Regions from separate parts of the Paenisporosarcina sp. NPDC076907 genome, predicted to be linked through region 2. Evidence: riboswitches for the same ligand, from Rfam matches in the RefSeq annotation. Region 2 holds a riboswitch; the other holds the start of a gene.
The links. A riboswitch is a leader RNA that binds a small molecule or an ion and turns the genes downstream of it on or off. The one in region 2 is predicted to bind cobalamin.

Region 1 (12,429 bases), 110 kb from region 2:
AAGTGGAGCGCACATAATAGGTCGTTTTCAAACCACTTGCCCACGCATCTAAATGTAAGTCCAGCAACTCTTTTGCCTTGATGGTATTCTGCACGTACAAATTCAGTGACACCCCTTGGTCGATATGGCGTTGACGTGCGGCGTTCTGCTTTAATGTCCAATGCTGATTAATGAAGTACGCGGACTTATAAAACCAAGTTGTTTCTTGATTCAAATCAGGTACTGTTACCGGAATTTTATAGTCCTTCTTCTCTTCTGAATAGCTTTTCTGGAATATCGGATCAATGCTTGCCGTACTTCCTGCTAAGATCGAAGTAGAAGAATTCGGTGCAATCGCCATCAAATAGCCGTTTCTCATGCCATTCATCGCAATGTCTAAACGCAGTTCACGCCATTTCATGCTGCTGTAGCCTCGATTTGCAAAGTACTCGCCCGTATGGAATTCGGATCCTTTAAACAATGGATATGGTCCTTTTTCACGGGATAAATTCATAGATGTACGGACGGTAAAATAAGCTATCTCTTCGTACAATTCATCGGCAAACTTCACTGCCTCATCCGATTCCCAACGGATTCCTTTCAATGCCAATAAGTGGTGCCAGCCAAACGTACCTAGACCGATTCCACGATATCTTGCATTCGTTCGTTCAGCTTGAGGAACAGGAATCATGTTCAAATCGATGACATTGTCGAGCATCCTCACCTGTATTTCAATCAATCGTTCCAACACGCCAGCCGGAACTGCTTTCCCTAAATTGATGGAAGATAAGTTGCACACGACAAAATCGCCCGGCTTTCGGCGTGTCACAATGACATCGTCTTCTAACGTAATCGATTCAAATTGTGTCGCACTCATATTTTGAAAAATTTCAGTACATAAATTACTGCTGTAAATCATGCCTTCATGCTTATTTGTATTCATACGGTTTACTGCATCACGGTAAAACATAAATGGCACACCGGTCTCCAATTGGCTACGCATGATGCGTTTCATAATATCAATAGCCGGCACAATTTCCTTCGATAACCGCTCGTCCGCTACACATGCTTGATATTTCTCCCGGAATGAACCTCCTCCACGGGTTTCATCGTAGAAATCTTCTAACGAATACCCCATGACCGAGCGTACTTCATGTGGATCAAACAGGGTCCATTCTTCTCGTGCTTCTACTTTCTCCATGAAAATGTCCGGCAGGCATACACCTGTGAAAATATCATGCGCACGCAGCCGCTCATCTCCGTTGTTTAACTTAAGGTCCAAAAATGGCAAGATGTCCTTATGCCAAACATCCAGGTAAACAGCGATTGCTCCTTGTCGTTGACCGAGTTGATCCACGCTGACTGCGGTATTATTCAATTGCTTAATCCATGGCAATACTCCGCTCGATGCCCCTTTAAACCCACGAATTGAAGAACCTCTGCTTCGCACTTTTCCCATGTAAATACCGATTCCCCCGCCATATTTCGAAAGCGTGGCAACATCTGTATTGGAGTCATAAATTCCTTGCAGACTATCGTCAACCGTATCGATAAAGCAGCTCGATAATTGCCCATGTGGTTTCCCTGCATTGGAAAGCGTCGGTGTCGCAACCGTCATATACAAGTTACTCATCGCCCAATAAGCCTCTTTCACTTTTTCCAAACGATTGTCTTTCTCATTTTGCATCAACGTCATGGCAATAATCAGCCAACGTTCCTGAGGCAGTTCAGCGGGTGAATGATCGTAATTTTTTGCTACGTAACGATCCATCAATGTCTTTAATCCGATATATGTAAACAGTCGATCGCGTTCAGGTTCAAGTATTTCGCCTAACTCTTTGATTTCTTCACTTGTATAGGCTTGAAGGAGACTTACATCATATAACCCCTTATCCGTTAAGTCATTGAGGTGTCTATTAAAATACTTATACACATCACGACTTGAACAGTTCCGACTGCTAGCGAGTTCGCTGTAAACTTGTGCCAAGTAAATATGTGCAGCAACAAAAGTCCAGAATGGTTCATCCTCATCTAAATAACTAAGAGACTCTAAGACCATTGCCTGTGACCATAGTGCATCGGTTGCTTGAGGATTTTTCTTCAGCCATTTTTCGTGGGATCGCAACAACGGACCCAACTCATCAACGTTAAACTTCTCCAGCAGTTGATCTATCACTATTTCTTTTTCTGTTAAAACTTTTTGCACCATATGTATGCACCTCTCCAATCTAACAATTTCAGAAACACAAAAAAGCGATGGAACAGCCTCTTCGGCTGAGCCATCGCTCATGATTGAAAGAATGGAAAGGAGTTCAATTGGTTTGCGAGAAAATGGAATTCTGCTCGCTACAAATAGCTCGCTTCCACTCCTCAACCCCCGAAGAAAGTGTTGCTTCGTCGATAAAAAAGGCAGGTCTCCTGGCTCGTGTATTATCCTTCCATACGCCTTCCCATGCGGATGCACAGTGGACTTTGTATGGTCGTTTACACTTACAGTTGCGGGGACAGCTTCGGCATTTACCGAATTCCCTTTTAAACCATTACTGGTACCTCTTTATCGTTTTTACACTATATATTGTGTTTATCATAAAAACAAATCTAACATATAGTATTTTCACTTACAATAGATGAATTTCCTTCAAATTCGTTCAACCCTTATCCACACTAGTTAATTCGCTTAAAAAATAATTTTTGTCCGATTCTTTGGCGATTTGTTCGGCAGCTGCACGTCCACGCGCCGACCAAATATTCATCGACTCGGAATTGCCTCTACACTTTTCTGCCCGGGCAACAGATTCATAAGCAAACGCCAAATCAAAATCGCCAAATCCTTCCGTTTCACACAATTCGACACTGGCAATTCCGTAGAAGTATGCCGCATCGCCATGACCCAGAATGGCATGTACCCGTGACACTTGCCAGTAACCTCTAGCCAAATTAAGCTTCGTACCAACTTGACGCCAATGATAAAGCGAAGCATATGTTTTCTCGAGCATTTGTGAATCTTCATCACCCGTGCGGTCTTTTTTCTCTATCAAATCCCAAGTTTCATTGAATAAGCGAACTGCGATTGACCGGTGATCGATTGTTATGGTCTCAGTCATTTTATAGCTCCTCTTTTCTCTAAAGCCTTTTGTTTTTAATCTCTAACGCTTCATTTCACTTATATTCGACAAAAATAGTATGCTTCCTGCAAAATTCAAGGTTCAACTTAACTCTATTCGCGGTTTTTGCAGGTCTATTCGCGAAACGGGAGCCTCTATTCGCGTTTCAGACTAATGACGTTTTTCTTTTTACTCTCGTTCCAAAAAGAAGGTGGTCGGCTATTTCTTTCGCTTTCCGCGGACGAAACGCCAGCCTCCTCGGATCAGCTGTCAATGACAGCTGATCCTGTGGGGTCTAGCTTGTTCCGTTTTTCCGCAGGAGTCTTCAGAAATAGCCGACCACTTTCCTATTTAAATATTTTGAAGTGAAACGCTAGCAGAAGAGTTTTCTGTTGATTGGAGTGGAGGCGGCGAAAACAAGACTGCTCCTGCGGTTACTCGTCGCAAAGATATTGGCCATTCGACCAATATCTTTTCAGCGGGAACAGCGCGAGCTGAAGGCCCCGCAAGAACGAAGTGATGAGGAGACTGAGGCCGTGCCCGCGAAACGCGTCCGCCGCAAAGGAAATCAACAATTTTCGTGACTAATATGTGGTTATATTCACTCAATTAAATGTTTGTCACAACAAAAAAACGGTCTCAAAAAGAGACCGTTTCAGAATCAACTATAAAATAATAATCACGAACAACACTGCCGCTAAAACCAAGCGATAAATCGCAAATGGTGTTAACTTCACACGTCCAATCAACTTCAGGAAGAACTTAATAGAAATCAATGCGAATACGAAGGCACTGATAAATCCAACGATATAAAATGAAGTATCATTTGGATCAATATCTTTCCAGTTTTTCAACAGCGACAAGAAGCTCGCGCCGAACATGATTGGAACTGCCATGATGAATGTAAAATCAGCAGCTGTACGGTGACTCATTCCGAACAATACACCACCGGAAATGGTTGCACCTGAACGTGAAAACCCTGGCCATAAAGATAAACATTGAACAAGCCCTACAGTAAATGCCTGCTTATACGTAATCTGATCCAGCGTTTGTGTTTTTGGTTTTTTCGGACCGAATTTATCAGCTACAATCATTAAAATTGCACCGACAACCAAACCGATTAATACCGTCTCAACACGGAATAAATGTTCATCTATATAGTCTTCAAACAATACGCCAAGTACACCCGCTGGAATTAATCCAACAAGAACATGAGTCAATTTCAACTGTGAACCTGGAGTGGTGTCTTTCATTTTATAAAGACCAACCAAGCTGAACAACCGTTTCCAGAACACGACGATTACCGCCATAATCGAGCCAAGCTGTATAAAAATCTTAAACGAATTGGCCGAATATTTCCCTAGAAACTCAGAAGTTCTTAACCACATATCATCCACAATAATCAAATGTCCGGTAGAAGAAACAGGAGCGAACTCCGTCATCCCTTCCACAAACCCCAATATTAACGCTTTCAGTAAATCAAATAGTTCCATAATATCTCCTTATGCTCTTCTTTTTCTGAATCGTAAATACCACCAAATAATGGCTAGCCCAGCAAGGACAATTAATACGTACACAATATTTGAATATACGTCCATTACACCAACGATTGATTCCCAGTTATCGCCCACTGCCGCTCCGACCGATACTAAAATCGTATTCCAAATAAGTGTTCCTATTGTCGTAAATAACAAAAATAGTCCAAACTTCATGTTCGACATCCCGGCAGGAATCGAAATTAAGCTGCGAATCAATGGAATCAAGCGGCAAAACAAGACTGTCCAAATGCCATATTTATCGAACCATTTATCTGCTTTATGAATATCTTTCTTCGTCAAGCGCAGCACGCGTCCCCAACGATCCACGATTTTTTCCAACCGTTCAACGTCCAACAATAAACCAATCCCGTAAAGAATGACGGCACCTGCAACAGAACCCGCAGTTGAAACTAAAATAACTCCAATTGGCGTCATTGATGTTTGAGTTGTCATATAACCACCGAACGTCAAAATTACTTCTGACGGTATCGGAGGGAAAATATTTTCAAGCATAATCAGTAAAAATATGCCTATGTAACCGTACTGGCTCATAATGTCAGTAATCCAATTTTCCATGTCCAGCCTCCAAGCAAACTATTTTATCTCCATCTTCTATCGTAACAAGATTAATGGGCTTTTCCCAATGTTAATTTCATGACAACGTAATTTTAATCGACCAAAGCTCCGAACGGGAACCCAATCGAAGCGGTGGACCCCAAAATCCAAAGCCTGAAGACACAAAAGCATGCAACAGACCTTTAAGTTTATACCCATAATCAAGCTCGAACAAACGACTTGTGAATAAATGATTCGGCCACATCTGCCCCCGGTGCGTATGCCCAGATACATGCACATCAACCCCAAGTTTAGCCGGCGTATTCAAATCAAAAGGAGTATGGTCCATTACAAACCATGGAAGTTCGTCCAACTCTGGCTTCAAACTCTCCAAAGACTGTCGCTTTCCATTCGTCGCGTCTTCCCTGCCCGTTACATAGAACGCATTTTCCACACAAATGGTTTCGTCTAACAACATGCGGACGCCCGCTTCCCTCATTTCCTCTACAAGAAGTGGAATTTTCCCTCCGTAATACTCATGATTTCCGACAACCCCATAAACACCATATGTTGTCTTCAACTGCCTCATCACTTCAGACATGCCGTCCTTCACAAACCAAATCGGATCATCATCCACCAAATCCCCTGCCAGCAACACCAAATCCGGCTGTTCTTTGTTGGCCAAATTCACAAACCGCTGCAAGTGCTTTTTGTTGGAAAGAAGACCTAAGTGGAAGTCAGAAGCGAGTACCAACTTTAACTCGCGCAAGGAACCAGAATCCTTGTTGATATGTATGGTTTTATGGCGAACAACTGGTGAAAAGGCCATATATGTACCTGCGATGAAAATGATAAGAAATAAAACCGCCACTACGTTTCCTGTCATAAAAATCGTTTGCTCCGAAGGTCGGACAAAATAAGTAAGGGTTGCCAAAGGAAATAAAATCAAGCCGTACTGCATCACAATAAACCAGTACGACCCGATCATACTGAAATGCTTCAGTGAATGACTGAACTTGCCGATGATGTAGCCAAAAGCACAGACAAACCACAGAAAGCCGAACAACACAGGATGAATCGATAATTCCCATGTCTGAAGCCATTGATAGGTGCTATAACCAAAGTAAAATACGAGTAATGTATAAATTGCTAGAATAAGAGTGCCTATGCTGATACGTTTCATTTTGCTAATTCACCTTTACATCTTGTCTTCGGTCATACCGAATCGTAAATGCCACTTTCACTTCAGATTTTGCTGGAACCGGCACAAAGATTTGTATATCGTCATCTTTCCGTTTCCATGTATGTGTTGATTCGACCACATTAAATATGCCATAACTTGTGCTGTGGTTGATAATTAGTTCAATTGGCTGGTCCTTTTGATTGCGAATCAAGTAAACGACTTCCTCGTATTCGTAGCCGTCTTTCTTGTATTCAGCCACAACATCACTTTCCACTGTGACATCAAAAGCTTCCCCTGATTTAATACGAACCAGTTCCCCTACAGCCGTATGCGGGATGAAATCTTCCCCGATAAATTCAGAGGATCCATCGTTCGGATTTTCTTTGTACAATTTGAATCTTCCTCGTGGCAGTGGGAAGCCAAGACCATTTGCCGCATCATTTCGGAACGTAAAGTACACGGTTGGATGATTACTGTACGCGTCCACTTCGTACACCGTATGGGACTTGATTTGATAAGCAGAAAAAAGCTGAACTTGCTTTTGCTGACGATTAGCCAGCGTCAGTCTTTCAGGCAGCGTATATAAGTAATACTCACCAAATGCTTGACGTTCAGGTTCCATCTCAGACACATTCTGCTCAAAAGCAATCGTTTTTTGCCTGAGCATTGGTGCTCGACTCACCGTACCCGCCATTAGTTTTACTTTTACTTCGTCAAACGTCATGCCCGAGTTGTTCGTCATCGTGACCCATCCCGTCAGGTCAAAATCATTCTCCCTGATTTGGGCCACATAGTCCGCATCCCAGCTAAGTCCTCGTGTTAAATACGTAACGCGTACATCTTCTGCTGTCTGTTCTTTAAATCGCCAGACGAGTGTAGGTTTTAACATCACTTCTTCTGGACCATCCGGTAACCGTATTTCGCCTTCTGCATCGAGCACAATTTCTCTTGTCACCATATCTGCCAGAACCAGACCGTTTTGGACATCTAATAAAAGATACGTCTTTTCCTCGCCTGTTTTTTTGTTGACGAGCCTGATTTCATGCCCGACATACTTTTCCAGCAGCTTCAATCTATCGACCAAATCATATTCATACGTAAGCTCGGTGACTTTGAGACCTTTTACCTGCACGGAATTAGACTCAATGCGTTCTGGCACGTCCGTATAATAAACGATGTGATCGTCTGAAAGTGGAGGAATGGAACGGATTTCTTGAACTAACGCAAATCCATCATTGTAAATTGTCAGCGCCAAGTCTTTCCTCAGGCTACTCGGGATGTTGGTCGGCATATGCGGCACCTCCTCGTTGTTTTTTCGAAAGTATATCATGATATGCATTGAATCTTGTTACGATACGTTGTCTTTAAAGCAAGGAGATTCCTCTCTCAGGATGCCTGAATATCCGTACGATGAGCTTGATAAAATAGGTGAATTTTAAAAAAGCGACAGAAAAACTCCTGCCGCTTACTCTACATTTACTAGTCGCCAAGTGGCAGACCAGTTTTTTTGCTTAAGTCTGTCAAAATAAATTTGTGATCCATTAAAAAAAGGCGTGGGACATATTTTCATGGTTAATAAATCTGTGACGCCATATGGAGCACATAAACGAAGTTCCCCTTTTTCATCCAACGATATGCCAATAGCAGTTGCTGTCTCTGGAAACTTTAACATCCCATCCATTGAGGATGTATAGGGTTCTGCCTTGTTCAACTTATGCATCCTTGCTTGGTTTTTAACAGACCACGGAATGGTAGGGTCTAATTTCATTAATTCTTTTTCATAGAATTTTTCAATGTATTCGTCGGTATTTTTAGAATCAAAATAGATGACATCTACATCAGGAAGTATCGTTTTTTCAGAGAATCCATGTAATTCATCCCAAACTTTTGCCCTAATTAAGCCAGCACATATCCACCAATCAGGCAACCCGAGTGTTGCTGCTTGTCGAATCACCTTCATCATCCAACCGTCAATAGAAATGACTTTTACAATATCTTGTTCATTTGATAATTTCATCTTGCCCCTCTTTTATCACCGTTCTTTGGTCTCACATATGGTCTAAGCTACAATCCCATTTTCTTCGCAACAATCACTTTCATGATTTCATTGCTACCGGCATAAATCGCAGAGACAGGAATATCACGGTAGCGACGGGCAATTTTATATTCCTCCATATAGCCGTATCCCCCGTGCAACTGCAGGCATTCCCCGGAAATTTTCTTGGCCGTATCCGTCAGCCAATACTTCGCCATCGACACTTTTGAGACAATGTCTTTCCCGGCCATATGATCTTCAATCAACGATTCAAGGAATGAGTGCCCCAGTTCGACTTCCGTGCTCATCTCCACTAACTTAAATTGTGTATTTTGGAACGCCCCGATTGGCTTGCCGAATGCTTTGCGGGACTTCACATAATCGAGCGTCATCTCGACCATATCTTCAGAAGCGGTTTGAGCGGAAATAGCTACCATTAGTCGTTCTTGTTGCAGCTTTTCCATTAAATAAGTAAAGCCTTTTCCTTCTTCGCCCAGCATATTCTTAGCTGGCACCCGACAATCTTCAAAGTACAATTCTGCTGTATCCTGCGCGTGCATGCCGACTTTATTCAGTTTGCGTCCACGTGTAAATCCTGCCATGCCTTCTTCAATCACGAGCAAACTGATTCCCCGGTGCTTCGGCTCAATTTGCGTATCGGTTTTCACAACGACCACAACAAGATTCGCATTGATGCCATTCGTAATAAAGGTTTTAGAACCATTCACGATATAAGAATCACCATCACGAACCGCCGTTATTTGAATTGCTGCGAGATCAGATCCCGCTCCTGGTTCTGTCATGGCAATGGCCGTGATATGTTCGCCTGTTACACAACCAGGTAGCCAGCGGGATTTCTGTTCTTCATTTCCGTAAGCTTCTATATAAGGAACCACAATATCATTGTGCAGTCCAACACCCGTCAAGCTCGCACCAACTCGTTCCAATTCTTCACCGATAATGACCGCATACCTGAAGTCTACTTCCAGTCCGCCATATTGTTCTTCCACTTGCGGACTCAAATAACCCATTTCCCCAAGCTTGCGCCAAAACGATTTAGGAATCATACGGTCTTCTTCCCACTGCTCGTAATGTGGAGCAGCTTCTTTTTCCATGAACTTGCGAAGGGACTTACGGAACATCACGTGCTCATCTGTCTCAAAACGGTATTTCCCCATTATGATTCCTCCTTATTTTGGTTGCATGCGAATGGCACCGTCTAAACGGATGACTTCGCCGTTAAGCATTGGATTGATTAAAATGCTTTCTACTAATTGCGCATATTCACTCGGTTTTCCTAGACGATTCGGGAAAGGCACAGAACTTGCCAAGGACGCTCGTGCTGGTTCCGGCAACCCTTTGAACAACGGCGTTTCGATTAATCCAGGGGCAATCGCCATCACACGAATGCCGTCTCTAGCAAACTCACGGGCAATCGGTAACGTCATGCCAACGACACCGCCTTTAGATGCACTGTATGCCACTTGGCCGATTTGCCCTTCAAAAGCTGCGACGGACGCGGTATTAATAATAACCCCACGTTCCCCTTCTTCATTTGGTTCATTTTGTTGCATCGCATGAGCCGCAACGCGTAATACGTTAAACGTACCGATCAAATTCACTTGAATGACTTGTTCGAAACGTTCCAGTGCAAGCGGTCCTTTTTGCGAGACTACTTTGCCTGGTGTCGCAATCCCAGCACAGCTAATTAATGTATTCACTTTCTCATAATGAGCAATTACTTCTGCTACTTGTTGTTCTACTTGCTGTGCATCCGTTACATTCGTTTGAAAGTACACTACATTTTCATGACCCAATTCTTCAACCAACGCACTCCCGCGTTGTTCATTCAAGTCAAAAATGGCGACTTTCCCACCTTGAGCGACCAGTCTTCGCGTGGTAGCTTCTCCAAGTCCAGATGCACCACCGGTTACGATAGCAATGACTTCTGCAATTTTCATGAACGTTCCTCCGATTCTGGCAATCTCTCAATAATAGTTGCGTTCGCCATGCCCATTCCTTCACAAATCGCTAGAAGTCCATATCGACCATTTGTGCGTTCCAACTCATGTAGCAAAGTGACAAGTAGTTTCGTTCCTGAAGCACCAAGTGGATGACCAAGTGCAATGGCACCACCATTGACATTCAACTTATCCGGGTCCGCTCCTGTATCTTTTAACCAGGCAAGCGGCACAGGAGCAAACGCTTCATTTACTTCGTAAACATCCATGTCTTCAATGGTTAAATTCGCTTTTTCTAATACTTTTTGTGTTGCGGAAATCGGCCCCGTCAGCATAAGCGTTGGGTCAGATCCAACAACAACGCGTGTATGAATTCGTGCACGTGGTTTCAAACCTAATTGCTGGGCTTTTTCAAGCGACATCAACAGTACAGCTGATGCCCCGTCACTCATCTGACTCGCATTGCCGGCCGTAATTCGTCCGTTTTCATCAAACACCGTTTTTAATCCGCCCAGTGTTTCAAGTGTAGTTCCTGCTCTTGGACCTTCATCAATAGAGAACAACTCCGTTGAACCGACTTCATTCGTCACTTCAATTGGCACAATTTCTTTTTCGAATCGGCCTTCTGCAATCGCCTGAAATGCACGTTCATGACTTTGAACTGAAAATGCATCCAACTGTTCCCGCGATAAATTCCATTTTTCCGCAATTCGTTCGGCCGACAATCCTTGATTGATGATTTCGTATTGCTCCGTTAACTTCTTGCTCGGCTTGGCATCTCCCATATTTGAAAACATCGGCACGCGTGTCATGCTTTCAACACCACCCGCAATGACGATGTCCATATCGCCGGAAGCGATTGCCTGTGCAGCAAAATGGACCGCTTGCTGGCTAGAACCACATTGACGATCAATCGTTGTGCCAGGCACCTTTGTAGGAAAGCCAGCAATCAATCCTGCTGTTCGGGCAATATTTCCCCCTTGCTCACCAGCCTGTGAGACACAACCTAATATGATATCCTCTACGTCCCCTTTATCAATTCCGGCACGTTCGATTAATTTTTCTAAAACAATTGCGGCCAATTCATCCGGTCGTGTTAGGGCAAACTTCCCTTTTCTCCGACCAACTGCAGTACGTATACCTTCTATTATCACGACTTCTTTCATCGTTACACCTCTTTAATCGGAATTGAATGAATATTCACTCACTATTATTTTACATAACTATCCTTAAATTTTCTACTCTATTCTTAGAACCTTCTACGTCTCTGGTCTTAGTAAAAAATGCATTCCAAGCCCGTTTGGTGAATTACGTTCAGTTGGTACGATTAACTTACAATTTGAAAGGAGAGACAAACACATGAAAAAATTTGGATTAATCTTAGTTGGCGTAATTGCAGGAATTGTGGCACTGGTCAATTTGGGACCACTTTTAGGTCTTGCATTATCTGCACTGCTTGTGTTCGCAGGTATGCATTTCTATTTAAAAGGAGGATCAAAACTGGCTAAAATTTCTTGGATTGCCGTTGGACTGATTGGATTACTGACAGCTGTAGCAAATGTGCCCGGTTTCTTCGGAATTCTGGCGATTGTCGGTTTATGGTATGTCATTCGTGAATGGAAACAACAACCGATTGCTTTCCCTACGCAACTGACTGCAGCATCTTCAGACCCGTTTATTAATTTTGAAAAACAGTGGAACGAACTAAACAAATAGGAGGCAATACACATGACAACATTATGGAAACGATTCAAACATGCATTTGAAGCAGATCTTCACAACGTGTTTGACAAAAAAGAACAGAAAAATCCCATCGCTATGTTAAATCAATACATTCGTGAAGCAGAAAAACAAACGGAACAAACAGGGAAATGGATTGAGCGCCAAGCGCAACTTAAAGTTCAACTTGAAAAAGAACTGCAAGAAGCAATAGACATGTTGGCTAAACGCTCCTCACAACTGGAGCTAGCCCGCCATACAAATGAAGGTGAATTAATTGATTTTGCCCAAGCAGAAGTTACAGCCTATACGAACCGTAAAGACGTATTACAAGCTAGCATATCTCGCACAACTG
Region 2 (12,429 bases):
AATGATACATCGGAAGTTCCAAGGGCCATGGACGGCGTTTCCTGTACGGTCGTATCCACACCTAAGCGCTTAAGTATCGACTCGAACGGTTTGTAGCCGACTTTTTCAAGCGTTTTTACGGCATAAATATTATCTGAAATGGCTAACGCCTGAGCCAGTGAAATCGGATGATTCGCAAACTCACCGTTGACATTTTTTGGCTCGTATTGGGAACGTCCATCGTCATACGTAAAAATGGTTCGTTCACTTTCGAGGAATGTCAAAGGCGAAAATCCTTCTTCCAGAGCGGCTGCATACAGTAATGGTTTAATAGTTGATCCAGGCTGTCTTTTCGCTTGTGTAACCCGGTTATATGGACTTTCTGTGTAGGAACGACCGCCGATTAACGCCGTTACATAACCCGTTTCAGGCTCCATGCTGACAAATCCGACTTCGAGTTTATCATTCGGCATCCATTCCGCGACCACTTCTTCCGCCACTTTTTGGTGCTGTGTGTTCAACGTCGTTTCAATTGTCCAACCACCTTCAGCGATGGCACGACCTTTTTTAGCCAAAATCCGCTCCGCTTCACTCCATGCCTCGTCCAGGAAGTAGGGCGCTACGGTTTTTGTAGCTTTCCATTCTTCATTTTTCAGAACAATTTGCTCATCACGGGCACGACGCACGGCTTCGCTTGTCACCATATCTTGCGATTCCATCAACCCTAGCACGAGGTTTTGTCGTTCATATGCATTTTCTTCATTAATCAAAGGCGAATAAATGCTTGGTCCTTTTGGAATGGAAATAAGTAGCGCGGATTCAGCGAGTGTTAAGTCTTTACTCGGCTTGCCGTAATAATAGCGACTTGCGGCTTCCACGCCGTACATGCCATGACCGAAGTATACGGTGTTCAAGTATCCTTCCAACAACTCTTCTTTTTCATAAAAGGTTTCCATGCGGTACGCATACAAAGCTTCTTTTGCTTTACGTGTCCACGTTTTATCGTGGGTTAAATAGAGATTCCGGGCATACTGCTGAGTAATGGTGCTGGCACCTTCCACTTTTCGCATGGCTTTTACATCTTTTAATAAAGCCGATGCAATCCGGGTGTAATCAAATCCATGATGTTCGTAAAATTCCTGATCTTCCACTGCCAAAATGGCGTCGCTTATGAAAGGAGACATCTCCTCTAACTTCACCCAATAACGGCGTTGCTCCGCGAAACGGTCCCCGATTGAATGCCCGTTGCGATCCAAAAATACGGTCGCCTGTGACACGGCAAGAGAAGGTGGACCAAGAATTTGTGCATATATGCGTAAGGCTAAAAGAACGGTACACAATGCGCTGAGTGCCACAATGGAGTACCAGATAACGGATCGAAGCTTTTGGCGTTTTCGTTTTTTAAATTGTAAGTCCGCTCGTCGCATTTACCTTCACTCCGTTCATCCATACTTCTTAGTAGTATGGTAAAGTCATGGAAGGATTAAACGCATGTATATGAGAAAATGACGAATGCTAAATCGATTAGTTCATCAATATTAGACGAGATAAATGGATCTGTTACCGAATCAAAATACAACTGAAAAGAAAAAACAGTTGCACTTTTGTCAAAAACATCTATACTTTTTCTGTATTTGTTTTTCGGCAGACCGCGTTCACTTTCGCTACATGCCGGGAACGGATCCACTAACCTCGTAAGTAAAGGAGAATGCATTATGGCTGGATTTTGGTTTACAGAAAAACAAACCGAGAATTTTGGCATTACGATGAAGGTGAACCGTACCTTGCATACGGAGCAAACGGATTTCCAATTGCTCGAAATGGCGGAAACGGCTGAATGGGGCAATATGTTATTCCTAGACGGCATGGTAATGACTTCGGAAAAAGACGAATTCGTATACCATGAAATGGTGGCACACGTGCCTTTATTCACACATCCAAACCCTGAGAACGTACTAGTTGTCGGTGGTGGAGACGGTGGGGTTATTCGTGAAATCATGAAACACCCACAAGTGAAAAAAGCAACACTTGTAGACATCGATGGCAAAGTAATTGAGTACTCTAAAAAATATTTACCAACAATCGCATCAGAATTGGAAAACCCACGTGTCGATGTACAAGTAGGCGACGGTTTCATGCACATTGCTGAAGCTGAAAACCAATACGATGTAATCATGGTAGACTCTACAGAACCTGTTGGCCCAGCAGTGAACTTGTTCACAAAAGGCTTCTATGCAGGAATTTCAAAAGCGTTAAAAGAAGATGGAATTTTCGTGGCACAGTCGGACAACCCTTGGTTTACACCTGATTTAATCAAGCAAGTTCAACAAGACGTGAAAGAAATTTTCCCAATCACTCGTTTATATACGGCAAACATTCCTACGTACCCAAGTGGTCTATGGTGCTTCACTCTAGGATCTAAAAAACATGATCCTTTGACAGTGGAAGATGCACGTTTCCACGAAATCGACACGAAGTATTACACGAAAGAATTGCACAAAGCGGCTTTCGTATTACCGAAGTTCGTGAAAGATTTAGCGGGGGAATAATTGATGAGATTTGATGAAGCCTATTCTGGCAATGTGTTTATTAAAAGTCATCCAAACTACGAAGAATCACAAGCTGTCATTTACGGCATGCCAATGGACTGGACAGTTTCTTACCGTCCTGGTTCAAGATTCGGTCCTCAACGCATCCGTGAAGTATCAATCGGTCTTGAGGAATACAGCCCGTATTTAGACCGTGACCTTGATGACGTAAATTACTTCGATGCAGGGGATATCCCATTACCTTTCGGGAACCCGCAAAAAAGTTTGGACGAAATCGAAACGTTCGTGACGAAATTATTAGCTGACGGAAAAGTTCCAGTTGGTATGGGTGGCGAGCACTTAGTGTCTTGGCCGGTCATGAAAGCTGTAGCTGCAAAATATCCGGATTTAGCCATCATTCACATGGACGCACATACTGATTTACGTGAATCTTACGAAGGTGAAGCACTTTCTCACTCCACACCAATTCGTAAAATCGCCGATCACATCGGACCAAAAAATGTGTACTCATTCGGTATTCGTTCAGGTATGAAAGAAGAATTCGTTTGGGCAAAAGAAAACGGCATGCACATTTCAAAATTTGAAGTGCTAGAGCCATTAAAAGAAGTATTGCCAACATTGGCAGGTCGCCCGGTATACGTGACGATTGACATTGATGTACTTGATCCTGCACACGCTCCAGGTACTGGAACAGTGGACTGCGGAGGCATTACATCTCGCGAATTGTTAGCTTCTATCCATGCGATTGCTGGTTCAGACGTAAACGTTGTCGGCTTCGACTTAGTTGAAGTGGCACCAATCTACGATTCATCTGAACAAACGGCTAACACGGCAAGTAAACTAATCCGTGAAATGCTCTTAGGCTGGGTTAAATAAAAACGTAATCAATAAAGGTGTATTAGTGAGAGCCACAAATGTTCTTTATTTGTGGCTTTCGCTGGTACCCTGGTGGAGTTCGTTATAGTAGGTGGACAGTAATCGCCTGCGGTTATGCTTCCCTAGATGAGGAGACACAATTGTTCCTCAAATTGTGTCTCTCATCCTCTAAATAGAAAAGCGTGATGCTCTCATTTCTGAGAAGCATCACGCTTTTTTATTGGTGAAATGAATCACTCGGTTTTGTCCGTTCGCTTTTGCTTCATACATAGCTGCATCTGCGGCACTGTAAAGCGTTTGAATGGTCGATCCATTGTCCGGATAAGAACTGACACCTACTGATACCGTAATGGAAACTTCCTCATCATCTGAAACAATGAATGGGGTACTTGCCACGCTCGAGCGAATGAGTTCACCTAAATAAAGTCCCATTGCGGGTGGAGAATTGGCGATAAGTACAGCAAATTGTTCTCCACCATTTCGGGTAATGTATCCTTCACTTTCCGAAACTAAATCTTTCAGACGCTTTCCGAGCTGTTTTAATATGTCATCTCCCGCAGGATGACCGTAAATGTCATTCACTTTTTTGAAGGAATCAATATCAATGGAAATCATGCTGAAAGGCTTAGTGGAATCATTGATGTAAGTATCTGTTAGCTGGTGAAACTTGCGATTGTTATAAAGGCCGGTTAGATAATCGGTCTCTGACAATAATTCAGTATGGCGGATTTTCTTAAAATGCTCGTTCAGTTCGATTAAAATAAATAACACGGTAAAGAATGAAAAGGCTGAGTAAATAACAAAGTAAAGAACTTGGGACAAGACAACCATTGATGGGTAAGTTAAATAGATGATTAACAGGGCAGTTTGAGCAGTCGCATAATAAAAATAAAGATGCGCATTTTTAAAGTTCATCCTATATTTAAAACTGAACGCTCCGATTACTACGCCCATAATGATAATATTCCATCCGGCAAGAAGTCCGGTTGTTGTAAATTCATCGGTCATAAACATCCTTGCCACACCAATAATAAATCCACTGATGATTGGCGCGATAGGTCCACCGAAAATTCCGGAAATCACAATCACGACGTGTCTTCCATCAAGTAGAATCGTGTCCGACAGACGTACAGAAGTTTCCAATAATATAAAGCCAGCCAAACCAGCCATAAAACCAATTATATATGGATGTGTTTTCGGAAAAGGAAAATTAGATCGCACAGCATCTTGGAAGGGCCAATACGACAATACGGCAAAGGTGAATAATATACAAAAGTTAATCAATAATTCAAAAACCATGACTTTTCCTCCAAGGTGAAATTCTAGCGTTTAGTATAACATACCTAAAAATTCGAGAGGTAAAACTCTTGGTTGTTATTGCAACAATAAAAATTAAAAAACGATATTTGAAATCAGGTACTTAAATCACTTATAATAAAAAGGTTAATCATAGAAAAGCGTTACATATCGTATTAGGTTGATGCCGGCACGGGAAGGAAAGTTTTCCTCTGCTGAGTAATCCTGGCGCTTTAAGCTGGATATAGAGATACTTAATTGTACTCAATCTCAATTAAAGTAAAATTTATCGCAAGGAAGCGGGTGGACTTGTCATGAACACACAAGTAAAAGTAAGGTTGAAAACGACCATCCGGCAACCGAATGAAGAACCGGAAATTTATGAATTGTGGGCATCTGGCACTTTTATTGAAAAAGGCGAGACAACCTATTTAAAATATACGGAAGTTCAGGAAGATAAAGATGTGAACACGACTGTTAAAATGGGTGACACCAAGGCTCTTGTTATGCGGAGTGGCGGAATCAATATGCGGCTTCCTTTTATTAAGGACGCAGAGCAGACAGGCAGTTATGAAAGCGAATATGGCATGCTGATGGTAACAACTAATACACATCAAATGACATTTGAAAAAAATGAACACGACGGACATTTCGTCGTTCAATATGATTTACACGTGAGCGGGGAACCCGTTGGCGAATACACACTTGAATTTCATTACACGGAGGGATCGCAATGAACGCAGTAGAACAAGTTCAACAATCCATTAAAGAAGCGTTACAAAAAGCTATAATGAAAGCCGAATTAACTGATTCGGAAGGAATGCCAGGCATTCATTTGGAATCTCCTCGCGACAAAACGAACGGTGATTATGCAACAAACATTGCGATGCAACTGACGAAGCTTGCTAAAAAACCACCACGTGCGATTGCGGAAGCGATTTTAGAAAACCTTGATACAACTGGCACAGTCATCGAGAAAATCGAAATTGCAGGTCCAGGATTCATAAACATCTCAATTCGCAAAGATTACTTGGTGGACGTTGTGAAAGCTGTCTTGGAACAAGGTGCTGACTATGGCCGTTCAAACGCTGGTGCTGGTGAAAAAATTCAAGTGGAATTCGTATCAGCGAATCCAACGGGTGACTTGCATTTAGGTCATGCCCGTGGCGCATCTGTCGGTGATTCTTTATGTAACGTATTGGATTACGCAGGGTACGACGTGTCACGTGAGTACTATATCAATGATGCTGGGAATCAGATAAACAACTTAGCTTATTCTTTAGAAGCTCGTTATAAGCAAGCATTGGGTCAAGATACGGAAATGCCTGAAGATGGCTATCACGGTCAGGACATCATTGATATCGCAAAAGACATGGCAACTGAGCACGGAGACGCATTGCTTCAGAAAACGGATGAAGAGCGTTTTGCCTTCTTCCGTTCACATGGACTTAAAGTGGAACTTGCGAAACTGCAACAAGACTTAGCAGATTTCCGTGTTAAATTTGACGAGTGGTATTCAGAAACTTCATTATACAAAAATGGCAAGATTGAGGTCGCTTTGGATAAATTGCGTGCAAACGGTCACGTATTTGAAGAAGAAGGCGCAACTTGGTTCCGTTCGACAACATTTGGCGACGACAAAGACCGCGTACTTATTAAAAACGACGGTTCATTTACGTACTTATTGCCTGACGTTGCTTACCACGAAGACAAAATTGCACGCGGTTTTGATAAATTAATCAACATCTGGGGAGCAGACCACCATGGTTACATCCCACGTATGAAAGCGGCGATCCAAGCACTTGGGTATAATCGCGATACACTTGAAGTTGGTATAATTCAAATGGTTCAATTGTACAAAGACGGCGAAAAAATGAAAATGAGCAAACGTACCGGTAAAGCCGTTACGATGCGTGAACTAGTTGAAGAAGTGGGCCTAGATGCCGTTCGTTATTTCTTCGCGATGCGTTCTGCAGATTCACATATGGACTTTGACTTGGATTTAGCAGTTTCTCAATCCAACGAAAACCCAGTGTTTTACGCACAGTACGCACACGCGCGTATCAGCTCGATCCTACGTTCAGCTGAAGAACAAGGATTCATTGCATCAGACGCGCAATTGAACTTACTGCAAGCAGAAAAAGAAATCGATGTTCTGAAGAAAATGGGTAACTTCCCACAAGTCGTGGCCGATGCAGCTAAAATCCGCTCGCCACACCGTGTTGCGACGTACATCCAAGAACTTGCAGCAACATTCCATAGCTTCTACAATGCAGAAAAAGTATTGGACGCTTCAAACGAAGATATGACCCGTGCACGTCTTGCATTGATCACAGCAGTCCGCACAACAATCGCCAATGCACTTCGCCTAATCGGCGTAAGCGCACCTGAAAAAATGTAAACTACTATCTAAGCCATTTCACTGGAGGGTCAGTGAAATGGTTTTTTTATAGTTGGCGAAATGTAAGTCAAGAAAACCCCACAGAAAAGTGCCAGTTGGTCCGCCAATTGGCACCATTTCAGCACTTAAAAACTGTAGCTCCGTGGTATTTTGGTAAAAGAAGAGTTGAATAGTGATTTAGTTGTACGTTTTGGAGTCTTCGTTGGACATTATGACAATTTCGTTGGACGAAGGTGATGTTAGTTGGAAGATATGAGCTTTTTGTTGGAAATGGAGAAAAAGCGCAAAGGCAGCACAAGCTTTTTGTCACTAACAGAAAAGGCTACCGAGCGAAGCGAATAGCACCGATCAAGGTTTTAAAAGCATTTAAATGGCCCACCAGCTGTGGCTTGGTGGTATTTTGGTAAGAGAAGTGAAAAGTCATTTTGTTGTACGTTTTAAAGACTTCGTTGGACATTATGACAATTTCGTTGGACAAATAGTGATTTTCGTTGGAAATGGGAGAAGTGGCGAGGATCAAAAGATGCTTTTACAACGTGAACGTCGATTTTTCCTACGTCAACGGCGATAATTCCTACGTGAACGCCAATTTTTCCTACGTCAACCTCGATTATTACAACCAAGGCTCGATTTTCTCCTCTCCCCCCGGATGAACATCACTTTTCTTGATATTCACACGACATTTCTTGATATCCCCACGACTTCCCACGATATCTGCAGTTTCTCATACAATCAAGCGTGCATGTCACTAACCAGCCCACCTCATAAAATCCCCCTCGACACAAAAGACAAATCATGTATAATGAAAAATGAATTACATAGCCCCAACACGAAGGTGCTCTGCTTCAATCGCAGAGTTAAAAGGGAAGTCGGTTCAAATCCGACGCGGTCCCGCCACTGTATGTGAGAGGAAAGCGCATTAAGTCACTGAAGCAAACATAGCTTTGGGAAGACGCGCTAACCACTGATCACAAGCCAGGAGACCTGCCTACGTGCGCAACACCCGCAAACCTACGAGGATAGGAATGGTGTGAATCAGCTTACGCTTAACTAGCAAAGCCTTTATTCAACCAGCCATCTTCCGACTAAACGCGGAGGATTTTTTTGTGTCAAAAACATTCACATCAAGGAGGAAATTAACAATGAAGAAGATTTGGCAACTATGGCTCGCAACAGCACTTGTGGCGATCCTACTGACAGCATGTGGGCAGGAAGAAGCAAAACCTGCAGACGACGTAACACCAGAAACGGAAGAAGGGAAAGAGGCTTCGCAATTCCCGCTTACCCTCAAGGATGTCACAGATTCTGAAATTACTTTGGAAGAAGCACCAAAAGCAATCATTTCAATGATTCCAAGTAATACTGAAATTTTGTATGCACTTGGCTTAGAAGAACAAATAGTGGGCGTTTCTGATTACGATAACTACCCAGAAGAAGTAACATCAAAAGAAAAAATTGGTGGACAAGAATTCAATGTTGAAAAAATTATTTCTTTAAATCCAGATTTGGTACTTGCTCATGAATCAGGACTTGGTGTAGGTGATGCTGGAATTAAACAACTGCGTGACGCAGGGGTAAAGGTGTATGTTGTGAAAACTGCAGTAAGTTTTGATGAAGTTTATGACACGATGGCTACTATTGGCCAAGCGACAGGTAAGATTAAAGAAGCGGAAGAAATGGTCCAAACAATGAAGGAAGAAATTGCAACAATACAAGAAAAGGCTTCAACCATTGAAACAAAGAAAAAAGTATTTGCGGAAGTATCTCCAGCTCCAGAAATTTTTACTACAGGAAATAACACGTTTATGAACGAAATGATCGAGATGTTGAACGCGGAAAATATTGCATCAGATCAAGAAGGTTGGATCATGATGGACCCTGAAGAAATTGTAAAGCGTAATCCGGATGTAATATTAACAACTTACGGAAATTATGTACCAGATGCAACGGAGCAAGTTTTGAATCGTGAAGGTTTTGGTACAGTTACAGCTGTGAAAAACAAGGCAGTAATAGATGTGGATGCTGATACGACAAGTCGTCAAGGTCCTCGTTTAACAGAAGGCTTATTAGAATTGGCAAAAGCAATTCATCCTGAGGTCTTCAGTGAATAAAACCTGGTTTGCCTATGTAGCTTCTGTATTCGTACTGATTGCTGCTATGCTGGTTGGGGTAACGGCTGGATCGGTTTCGATTCCTGTGCAAGTCTTGTGGAATCCTGACATGGATGAAGCTGCATCAAACATCCTTTGGAATATTCGCATACCTCGTGTTGTGCTAGCTGGTTTAGTTGGTGCCTCACTTGCTATAGCGGGAGCAGCTTTCCAAGGATTGTTGAAAAATCCATTAGCTGATCCATATACGTTAGGAGTGTCGTCCGGTGCCTCAGTTGGCGCCGTGGTGACACTCTTTTTCGGAATTTCTGTACCCTTTCTGGGCTTGTTCACATTGCCAGTTTTGAGTATGCTCGGCGCGTTTTTAACGATGGTTACTGTTATGAGTTTTGCCAAGCTCATTGACCGTGCTATGAAAATGGAAACGATCATACTCACAGGAATAATATTTAGTTCATTTTTGGGATCTGTCCTCTCCCTTATGATTTCACTTTCAGGTGAAGAACTTCGCCAAATTATTGGTTGGTTGCTTGGTAGTGTGTCGATGCGAGGTTGGCCATATGTCACAATGGCATTACCGTTTATGGCAATTGGTTTTTTACTATTATGGTTAAATAGACGAGAACTAAATGCACTAGTTTTTGGGGAGGAACGTGCCAAACATTTAGGTGTAAATGTGAAACATCGTAAAATGATGATTTTAACAGGAGGTTCAATTTTAACTGGAGCTGCGGTAGCGGTTTCTGGAACTATTGGCTTTGTTGGTTTAGTCGTTCCACATATGACACGCATGTTGTGGGGGTCGGATAATCGACATGTATTACCCTTATCATTTATAAATGGCGCTACGTTACTCATTATTTGTGACTTGGTATCACGCACTATAATTTCACCATCTGAGCTGCCAATAGGAGTAATAACAGCCTTTATTGGTGCCCCAGTGTTTGCATTTATTTTTTGGAAACAACGACGAAAGGTGGGTGCGTAAATATGCTGAAAGTCAAAGGATTAACAGGTGGTTATCACGACGCACCTGTTGTAAAAGAAGTGTCTTTTCATGTTGTTAAAGGGGAAGTTCTAGGGATATTAGGTCCAAATGGGAGTGGAAAGTCAACATTATTAAAAATCATTAGTGGTGTACTTCCTTTGAAAGCAGGTACGATTGAATTAGATGGCAAACCAGTTGAAACATATACTTCAAAAGAACTCGCTAAGCATATGGCTGTGTTACCTCAATTACACGGACATGCTTTTTCATATACTGTTCGAGACACGATTTCTCTTGGAAGGTACCCTCATCAAAGTGGATTCTTTTCATCTTGGTCTGAGAACGATGAACAAGCAATTCAAGAAGCAATGCAGCTAACCGACGTGAAAATGTATGAGCATGTCTACCTCGATCAGCTATCTGGAGGAGAACAACAACGCGTTTTTGTGGCGCAAGCACTCGCACAGCAAGCAAAAGTGCTGCTTCTAGATGAGCCAACTAACCATTTAGATATCGCACATCAACAGCAATTGTTAGACACGATTAGAATGCAAGCCACTAAAAATGGATTGACAATCATCTCAGTATTTCATGACATAAATTTAGCTTCCTTATATTGCGACCGGTTGTTATTAATGGAAGATGGCGAAGTGAAAATAAGTGATGAACCGCATGCTGTACTAAAACAAAAACAGTTAGAAAGTGTCTACAAAGCTCGGATAAGAAGCCACCCACATCCGGAACAACCGAAACCACAAATTACATTATTGCCAAATTTGAGTGAATTTCAGGAAGAGCACATCATTAATAAAGACCATTTTTCAGTGTCGAATGAATCTGTGGTTTTGCAAACAAACTTCCCATTAAAAACAGTTTCATCAGCTGTAGTAAATGCGGGGTTCGGTTGGTTCCGTACGTTAGTAAATCGTCATGTGAAAGCTGATTACGAATGTGACGATAGCACAAAAGAGATGTTTGATTATTTACAAGCACAAGGATTTTCAACAACAGATACAGTGGGAATGATGACAGCTGTTCAAACGAAACATGTAGTCATTGAAGAGTATGATGGAACATTTGGATCCATTATCATTGCCGTTACAGCGGGCGTAGGAAATGCAGTGGATGTTTCAAAAGCATTTGAACGCGAAGATGAACCTTATGTAGGCACGATTAATACCTGGATAATTGTGAATGGGAAATTATCTGACGAAGCATTCATACAAGCCATGATTACAGCGACAGAAGCAAAAACTAAAGCTCTTCAAAACGAAGATGTAAGAGACTCTTTAACAAATACACTTGCATCTGGAACAGGTACGGACAGTTTACTTGTAGCGGCCACTCAAAAAGGAGAACTTTTACCGTATGCTGGACCTATTACAGAGTTAGGGAAATGCATTGGGCGAGGCGTATTTGAGTGTACTACACTAGCTATCAAAAGCTACAAAGAAGCGAAATGAAAGTAAGTATCTCTGCTCAAATTATTGCGCTTAGATTACATGGCAGCCATTGGTACAGAATTGGTATGAAGACCGCAGATGATATGGAAATCCTGAAAAAGGAGTTAACAGTATGGTTCGAGGGACGCTAACATTTATCTCTGGCGGTGTACGAAGTGGAAAAACGGGTTTTGCTGAAGAATGGCTAATGAATCAATCTTGTTCACGACTAATCTATCTCGCGACGGGCGTTGCCAATGACAGTGAAATGGAACAACGCATCAAACGCCATCAACAGGATCGAAAAGACTATAAAAACGACTGGCTGACGATTGAACAACCTCGTCAAATAGAAGAAATTCTGTCATCTATCCAACCTGGCGATGGGGTTTTAATCGACTGCATCACTACGTGGTTAGCCAACGAACTGTACGAAGGATGGGCAATGGATGATCCATGTTTTAAACGTGAAAACTGCATGGAAGAAAAAGAGAGACGTTTCCATGAAACGATTTTTTCGTTGCTAAAGAACGGAACCACTTTAGTCGTCATCTCAAATGAAGTATTAGATGAGCCTTTGTCGAGAATTCCAGATGTAGTGCTCTATCAGCAATGGCTGGGAAGGCTCCACCAGTGGCTCGTCAAAGAAAGTGATTATGCATATGAACTTACATATGGACTTGCAAAGAAGTGGAAGTAAGGGGGAATACATATGAACGGTATCATGATACAAGGGACAGCTTCTAACGTCGGAAAGAGCATGATCTGTACAGCACTTTGCCGGTTA

Region 1: another riboswitch for cobalamin. It lies ahead of ACQKEV_RS02710 (ribonucleoside-diphosphate reductase subunit alpha); the one in region 2 lies ahead of ACQKEV_RS03200 (ABC transporter substrate-binding protein).

What each region holds. Positions count from the first base shown of each region.
Region 1 covers NZ_JBNNIX010000001.1:524,047-536,475, reverse strand. Annotated here, with positions in the region: gene ACQKEV_RS02710 (ribonucleoside-diphosphate reductase subunit alpha) at 1-2,188, opposite strand, end outside; cobalamin riboswitch at 2,371-2,547, opposite strand; gene ACQKEV_RS02705 (hypothetical protein) at 2,628-3,083, opposite strand; gene ACQKEV_RS02700 (undecaprenyl-diphosphate phosphatase) at 3,749-4,576, opposite strand; gene ACQKEV_RS02695 (DedA family protein) at 4,586-5,197, opposite strand; gene ACQKEV_RS02690 (metallophosphoesterase) at 5,274-6,359, opposite strand; gene ACQKEV_RS02685 (DUF4139 domain-containing protein) at 6,364-7,650, opposite strand; gene ACQKEV_RS02680 (nucleotidyltransferase family protein) at 7,825-8,376, opposite strand; gene ACQKEV_RS02675 (acyl-CoA dehydrogenase family protein) at 8,424-9,572, opposite strand; gene ACQKEV_RS02670 (3-hydroxyacyl-CoA dehydrogenase) at 9,585-10,355, opposite strand; gene ACQKEV_RS02665 (thiolase family protein) at 10,352-11,521, opposite strand; gene ACQKEV_RS02660 (ABC transporter permease) at 11,715-12,071, shown strand; gene ACQKEV_RS02655 (PspA/IM30 family protein) at 12,084-12,429, shown strand, end outside.
Region 2 covers NZ_JBNNIX010000001.1:630,991-643,419, forward strand. Annotated here, with positions in the region: gene ACQKEV_RS03165 (transglycosylase domain-containing protein) at 1-1,406, opposite strand, end outside; gene speE (spermidine synthase) at 1,695-2,528, shown strand; gene speB (agmatinase) at 2,532-3,404, shown strand; gene ACQKEV_RS03180 (GGDEF domain-containing protein) at 3,612-4,703, opposite strand; gene ACQKEV_RS03185 (DUF1934 domain-containing protein) at 5,015-5,437, shown strand; gene argS (arginine--tRNA ligase) at 5,434-7,101, shown strand; gene ACQKEV_RS03195 (hypothetical protein) at 7,539-7,724, opposite strand; cobalamin riboswitch at 7,918-8,107, shown strand; gene ACQKEV_RS03200 (ABC transporter substrate-binding protein) at 8,244-9,212, shown strand; gene ACQKEV_RS03205 (FecCD family ABC transporter permease) at 9,205-10,200, shown strand; gene ACQKEV_RS03210 (adenosylcobinamide amidohydrolase) at 10,203-11,663, shown strand; gene ACQKEV_RS03215 (bifunctional adenosylcobinamide kinase/adenosylcobinamide-phosphate guanylyltransferase) at 11,776-12,342, shown strand; gene ACQKEV_RS03220 (cobyric acid synthase) at 12,355-12,429, shown strand, end outside.